Regions from separate parts of the Streptomyces sp. WG5 genome, predicted to be linked through region 1. Evidence: riboswitches for the same ligand, from Rfam matches in the RefSeq annotation. Region 1 holds a riboswitch; the other holds the start of a gene.
What was found. A riboswitch is a leader RNA that binds a small molecule or an ion and turns the genes downstream of it on or off. The one in region 1 is predicted to bind thiamine pyrophosphate.
Positions count from the first base shown of each region.

Region 1 (3,397 bases):
ATCGTAGGCCGCCGGGGCGTCGCCGGTGGCGGCGCCGACGATGGCGGCGGCGACCGTGCGCGGGCCCTGGAGGGCGTTGTCCCAGTGGTGCACGAGCAGCCGCTCGCCGTAGCGGCGCGAGGGGAAGGAGGCGCAGTCGCCGACCGCGTAGACGTCCGGCGCCGAAGTGCGCAGGCGGTCGTCGGCCAGGACTTCCCCGTGCGCGCCGAGGCCGATCCCGGAGCCGGCGAGCCACGTGGTGGCGGGCCGGGCGCCGATGCCGACGACGACCGCGCCCGCGGGCAGCCGTGAGCCGTCGTCGAGGACCACCCGGCCGGGCTCCCCGGGCTCCCCGGGCTCGACGCGCTCCACGCGCGCGTGCGTGCGCAGTTCGGCGCCCGCACCGGCGTACCAGTCCGCCATCTTCGCGGCGACCTCGTCGGGCAGCACACCGGCGAGGGGCCGGCCGGCGGCCTCCACGACGGTCACCGCGCAGCCCGCCTCACGCGCGGCGGTGGCGAACTCGGCGCCGATCCAGCCCGCGCCGACGACCACGATGTCGTGCTGCCGGGCGAGCACCGGGCGCAGCCGTTCGGCGTCGTCCAGGGTGCGCAGCAGGTGCACGCCGGGCACGCCCTCCGCGCCGGGGAGCCGGATCGGTTCGGCGCCGGTCGCGAGGACGAGGACGTCGTACGGCACGGGCCCCGCGGAGGTGTCGAGGACGTGCGCGCCGGGGCGGACGCCCAGGGCCTCGCAGCCGAGCCGCAGGGTGATGCCCAGTGCCTCGAAGTCGACGTCGAAGGCGGAGCCCTCGGCCGTGCCGAGCAGGACGGCCTTGGACAACGGGGGGCGGTCGTACGGCTGGTGCGGCTCCGCGCCGATCAGCGTCACGGTGCCGGTGAAGCCCTGCTCCCGCAGGGCGACGGCGGTCTGCACCCCTGCCATGCCCGCGCCCACGACGACCACGCCGCGCTCCGCGTCCGCTCCCCGTTCCCGGGTCTGCTCCTGCGTCTGCTCGCTCACCTGATCACCTTAGACACCCGGTGGTCCGCCGGTCAGTGCCCGTGCGCGGTGACCTGCTCCACAACGCTCGTCCCGCTGCCCCGCTGCGACTCCCACTCCCAGGCCTCCTCCAGGCGCACCCGCCCGTCCGGCAGCTCGACGACGGTGGACACGCAGTGGCCCGACGACGTGTTGCCGTCGGTCTTGAGCTGCACGTAGCGGAAGTCGAGACGGTCGCCCTCCCTGCTTCCCACCAAGCGGCCGCGGACGACGTCGCCGCCCGCGTACTCGGCCCATACGGCACCGTCCTGCTCGTGATACGTGAAGCGGGTTCGCGTGCCCACCTGGCCCGGCGCCTGGTCGGCGACGGGAGCGAGGACGAGACCGTCGAGTGAACGTGCCATGGGCGGAGGCTCCCTTACGAGTGCGATGCGCTGCGGGCTAGGGTGGCCAACGTAAAGCACTCGCGGGAGCCCGGACGCACCGGGCTGAGAGGGAGGCTGGCGGCCTCCGACCGTACGAACCTGATCCGGGTCATGCCGGCGAAGGGAGGGGCTGGACGCCCATGTCGTCTCCGCCACACACGTCGTCACGTACCCCCGACGTCCTCGTCGTCGGGGGTGGGATCATCGGCCTGGTCACGGCCTGGCGGGCCGCGCAGCGCGGGCTCGTCACGGCCCTCGTGGACCCGGAACCGGGCGGTGGGGCCGCCCAGGTGGCGGCCGGGATGCTGGCCGCCGTCACGGAACTGCACTACGGCGAGCAGACGCTGCTCGCCCTGAACCTCGCCTCCGCCCGCCGGTACCCCGAGTTCGCGGCGGAGCTGGCCGACCTCACCGGTCACGACCTCGGTTACCGCAGGTGCGGCACACTCGCCGTCGCCCTGGACGCCGACGACCGCGCCCACCTGCGGGAACTGCACGCGCTCCAGCAGCGCTCGGGCCTGGAGTCCGAGTGGCTGCCCGGGCGCGAGTGCCGGCGTCTGGAGCCGATGCTCGCGCCGGGTGTGCGCGGCGGGCTCCGGGTGGACGGCGACCATCAGATCGACCCCCGGCGCCTCGCCGGCGCGCTCGTGGCCGCCTGCGAACGCGCGGGCGTCGTCTTCCACCGGGTGTGGGCCGACCGGCTCACCGTCGGGCGCGGCGGTGAGCGCGCCACGGGCGTCGTCACGGCCGACGGCACCGCGCGGGAGGCCGGGCAGGTGGTGCTGGCCGGGGGCAGCATGAGCGGGCGGCTCACGGGCGTGCCGGACGACGTGCTGCCGCCGGTGCGGCCGGTCAAGGGGCAGGTGCTGCGTCTGACGATGCCGCAGGCGCACGGGCCGCTGCTGAACCGGACGGTGCGCGCCGTGGTGCGCGGCAACCCCCTCTACCTGGTGCCCCGGGAAAACGGCGAGCTGGTCGTCGGCGCCACCAGTGAGGAACTGGGCTGGGACACGACGGTCACCGCGGGCGGCGTGTACGAGCTGCTGCGCGACGCCCACGAGCTGGTCCCCGGCATCACCGAGCTGCCCCTGGCGGAGACCCGTGCGGGTCTGCGCCCCGGCTCCCCGGACAACGCCCCGCTGCTCGGCCCGACCGCTCTGGACGGCCTGCTGCTGGCCACCGGGCACCACCGCAACGGTGTCCTGCTCACCCCGGTCACCGGCGACGTCATGGCGGACGTCCTGACCACCGGGGAGCTTCCGGCCGAGGCCCGCCCCTTCAGCCCCCGGCGCTTCGGCGCCGCCCCCGCACTCCCGCGACTCTCGGAGCAGCCCGTATGAACATCTCCGTCAACGGCGAGCCGCGCGAGGTGGCTCCCGGCACGGCCCTGGACGCCCTGGTGGGCACGCTCACCGCGGCGTCGTCCGGTGTGGCCGCCGCCCTCAACGAAACCGTCGTCCCGCGCGCGCGGTGGTCCGCCACCGCGCTGGCCGACGGCGACCGTGTCGAAGTCCTCACCGCCGTCCAAGGAGGCTGACCATGGCCGACGATCCCTTTGTCCTCGGCGGTACGGCGTACGGGTCCCGTCTGATCATGGGTACCGGCGGGGCGCCCAGCCTCGACGTCCTGGAGCGGGCGCTGGTGGCGTCCGGGACGGAGCTGACGACCGTCGCGATGCGGCGGGTGAACGCCTCGGTGCACGGGTCCGTGCTGTCGGTGCTGGAGAAGCTCGGCATCCGGGTGCTGCCGAACACGGCCGGCTGCTTCACCGCCGGGGAGGCCGTCCTCACCGCCCGGCTCGCGCGCGAGGCCCTCGGCACGGACCTGGTCAAGCTGGAGGTCATCGCCGACGAGCGCACCCTGCTGCCGGACCCGATCGAGCTGCTGGACGCGGCGGAGACGCTGGTCGACGACGGGTTCACGGTGCTGCCGTACACGAACGACGACCCGGTCCTCGCGCGGAAGCTGGAGGACGTGGGGTGTGCCGCGAT
Region 1 is NZ_JBNGGC010000009.1:74,833-78,229, reverse strand. Features, by position in the region: gene ACP4IX_RS11480 (NAD(P)/FAD-dependent oxidoreductase) at 1-945, opposite strand, end outside; gene ACP4IX_RS11475 (hypothetical protein) at 1,035-1,385, opposite strand; TPP riboswitch at 1,438-1,549, shown strand; gene thiO (glycine oxidase ThiO) at 1,547-2,746, shown strand; gene thiS (sulfur carrier protein ThiS) at 2,743-2,943, shown strand; gene ACP4IX_RS11460 (thiazole synthase) at 2,946-3,397, shown strand, end outside.

Region 2 (3,397 bases), on a different contig from region 1:
CCGATCACCACGGCGATGGCGGTGGCGGCGACGGCGTACTGGAGGGAGTTGCCGATCGCCTCGATCGGCGGGACGAGGAAGGCGCCGCCGTCCTCGCGGGTCAGCGCCCGGTAGTAGCCGAAGCCGGGTGCGCCCAGTGACCGCTGGACCAGCACGGCGAGCGGGAGCACCAGCAGCACGGCGACGGTGACCAGGACCCCGGCCAGCAGCGCCCACTGCCCGGCGCCGCGCGGCCGGCGCGCGGTCGTGCCCGCGTCGACCAGCCGCAGGGCCGTCTCCCGGCGCCGTACCGTCCAGGCGTGCACGGCGAGGACGGCGGCCACCGCGGCGAACTGGATCAGCGTCAGGACGGCGGCCGTGGACAGGTCGAAGATCTGGGAGGTCTGCCGGTAGATCTCCACCTCCAGGGTGGAGAAGGCGGGGCCGCCGAGGATCTGGACGACGCCGAAGGAGGTGAAGGTGAACAGGAACACCATCAGCGCGGCGGCGGCCACGGCGGGCGCGAGCGCGGGCAGCGTCACCTGCCGCCAGGCTTTCGGCCGCGAGGCACCGAGCATCCGCGCGGCCTCCTCCTGCCGCGGGTCGAGCTGCGCCCACAGACCGCCGACGGTGCGTACGACGACGGCGTAGTTGAAGAAGACGTGCGCGAGGAGGATCGCCCACACGGTGGTGTCCAGCCGCAGACCCCACAGCTCGTCGAGCAGCCCGCCGCGCCCGACCAGCGCCAGGAACGCCGTACCGACGACGACCGTGGGCAGGACGAACGGCACGGTGACGACGGCCCGCAGCACCTGCTTGCCGGGGAAGTCGAAGCGGGCGAAGACGTACGCGCCGGGCAGGGCGATCAGCAGCGTGAGCGCGGTGGAGGCCAGCGCCTGCCAGGTGGTGAACCACAGCACGTGCCGGACGTCGGACCGCGCGAGCACGTCCGCGATCCGCCCGAACTGCCAGGACCCGTCGGTCTCCAGCCCGCGCGCGACGATCGCGGCGACGGGGTAGGCGAAGAACACCGCGAAGAACGCGACGGGCACGGCCATCAGGGCCAGCCGCGCCGCGTTCCCCGTGCGACGCCGGCGCTCGGCTACTTGAGTACGAGTGAGGTCCACGACGTGACCCACTGGTCGCGGTGGGCGGCGATCTTCGCCGGTTCCATGGTCTGCGGGTCCTCGGCCTGCGGCCCGAACTTCCGGAACGCCTCGGGAACCTGCGCGGCCTCCCGCACCGGGTAGACGAACATGTTCAGCGGCATGTCGTCCTGGAACCGCTTGCTGATGAGGAAGTCGAGGAGTGCCTTGCCGCCCTCGGGGTTGCCGGCGTTGCTCAGCAGACCCGCGTACTCGACCTGGCGGAAGCAGGTGCCGGTGGCGACGCCCGTCGGCGCGGTGGCCGACTGCGGGTCGGCGTAGATGACCTCGGCGGGCGGGGACGAGGCGTAGGAGACGACGAGCGGACGGTCGCCCTTGGCCTTCCTGCCGCCGGACGAACCGGAGAACTCCTCGTTGTACGCCTGCTCCCAGCTGTCGACGACCTTGACGCCGTTCGCCTTCAGCTTCTTCCAGTAGTCCTGCCACCCCTCGTCGCCGTACTTCGCGGCGGTGCCGAGGAGGAAGCCGAGCCCGGGCGAGGAACTGCCCGCGTTCTCGGTGACGAGCAGGTCCTTGTACTCGGGCTCGATCAGGTCGTCGAAGGAGTCCGGCGGCGTCAGCCCGTGCTCACTGAAGTACGCCTTGTCGTAGTTGACGCAGACGTCCCCGGTGTCGACGGGCGTGACCCGGTGCTTGTCCTGGTCGGTCCGGTACTCGGGGAGGACGAGGTCGGATCCCTTCGCCTCGTACGGCTGGAACAGCCCGTTGTCGAGCGCCCGGGACAGCAGCGTGTTGTCGACGCCGAAGAGGACGTCGCCCTGCGGGTTGTCCTTGGTGAGGATGGCCTTGTTGACGGCCTGCCCGGCGTCGCCGTCCTCCAGGACCCGGACCTTGTAGCCCGAGCTCTTCTCGAAGGCGGCGATGACGTCCTTCGACGCGGCCCACGAGTCGTGGCTGACCAGGGTCACGGTCCTGGGGTCGCCGTCGCCCCGGCCGTCGCCGTCGGACGACGCTCCGCACGCGGTCAGGCCGCCGGCCATGCCGAGTCCGACGGCGAGGACGGTGGCCCTCTTGATGATGCTCACTGGATTCCTCCTGGGTGACCAGGAGAAGACGCGGCCCCGCCCGGAACCCTGGCGAGGGTCCCGGGCAGGGCGCAACAGCTCGAGTGGTGACCGATCTCCCTACCCAGAATGACCTGGGCCAGGTTCGGAGGGTCTGCGGCCGGTGCCGCACTCTCAGCGCTGTGGCGCTCCCCTGTCGGAATATGAAGATGTACTTCCGTAGGAACTTCCGTATGACGTTGTCGTACGACGATGTGCGACGCCGGTCAGGTTACCGCTCGCTCGCGGCGAGCTGACCACACGCCCCGTCGATCTCCTGACCGCGGGTGTCCCGGATCGTCACCGGTACACCGTGCGCCGCGATCGCCTCCACGAACGCCTTCTCGTCCTCGGGCCGCGACGCGGTCCACTTCGAGCCGGGCGTCGGGTTGAGCGGGATGAGGTTGACGTGCACGGGCCTGCCCTTGAGCAGCCGCCCGAGCCGGTCGCCGCGCCACGCCTGGTCGTTGATGTCCCGGATCAGCGCGTATTCGATCGACAGCCGGCGCCCGGACGTGGCCGCGTACTCGAACCCGGCGTCCAGCACCTCACGCACCTTCCAGCGCGTGTTGACCGGGACGAGGGTGTCCCGCAGCTCGTCGTCGGGCGCGTGCAGCGAGATGGCGAGGCGGCACTTGAAGCCCTCGCCGGTGAAGCGGTGGATGGCCGGGACGAGACCGACCGTCGAGACGGTGATGCCGCGCTGGGAGAGGCCCAGGCCGTCGGGCTCGGGGTCGGTGAAGCGGCGGATGGAACCGACGACGCGGTTGTAGTTGGCGAGGGGCTCGCCCATGCCCATGAACACGATGTTGCTGAGCCGGGCCGGTCCCCCAGGGACCTCGCCGTCCCGCAGGGCCCGCATGCCGTCCACGATCTGGTGCACGATCTCGGCGGTGGACAGGTTCCGGTCCAGCCCCGCCTGCCCCGTGGCGCAGAACGGGCAGTTCATGCCGCAGCCCGCCTGGGAACTGATGCACATGGTCACCCGGTCCGGGTAGCGCATGAGGACGGACTCGACGAGCGTCCCGTCGAACAGCTTCCACAGCGTCTTGCGGGTGGTGCCCTGGTCGGTCGACAGGTGCCGCACGACCGTCATCAGCTCGGGCAGCAGAGCTTCCTGGAGCCCCTGGCGCGAGCCGGCTGGGATGTCGGTCCACTGCTCGGGGTCGTGCGCGTAGCGCGCGAAGTAGTGCTGCGAGAGCTGCTTCG
Region 2 is NZ_JBNGGC010000023.1:56,684-60,080, forward strand. Features, by position in the region: gene ACP4IX_RS23670 (ABC transporter permease) at 1-1,037, opposite strand, end outside; gene ACP4IX_RS23675 (thiamine ABC transporter substrate-binding protein) at 1,082-2,125, opposite strand; TPP riboswitch at 2,249-2,354, opposite strand; gene rlmN (23S rRNA (adenine(2503)-C(2))-methyltransferase RlmN) at 2,421-3,397, opposite strand, start outside.
Region 2: another riboswitch for thiamine pyrophosphate. It lies ahead of ACP4IX_RS23675 (thiamine ABC transporter substrate-binding protein); the one in region 1 lies ahead of thiO (glycine oxidase ThiO).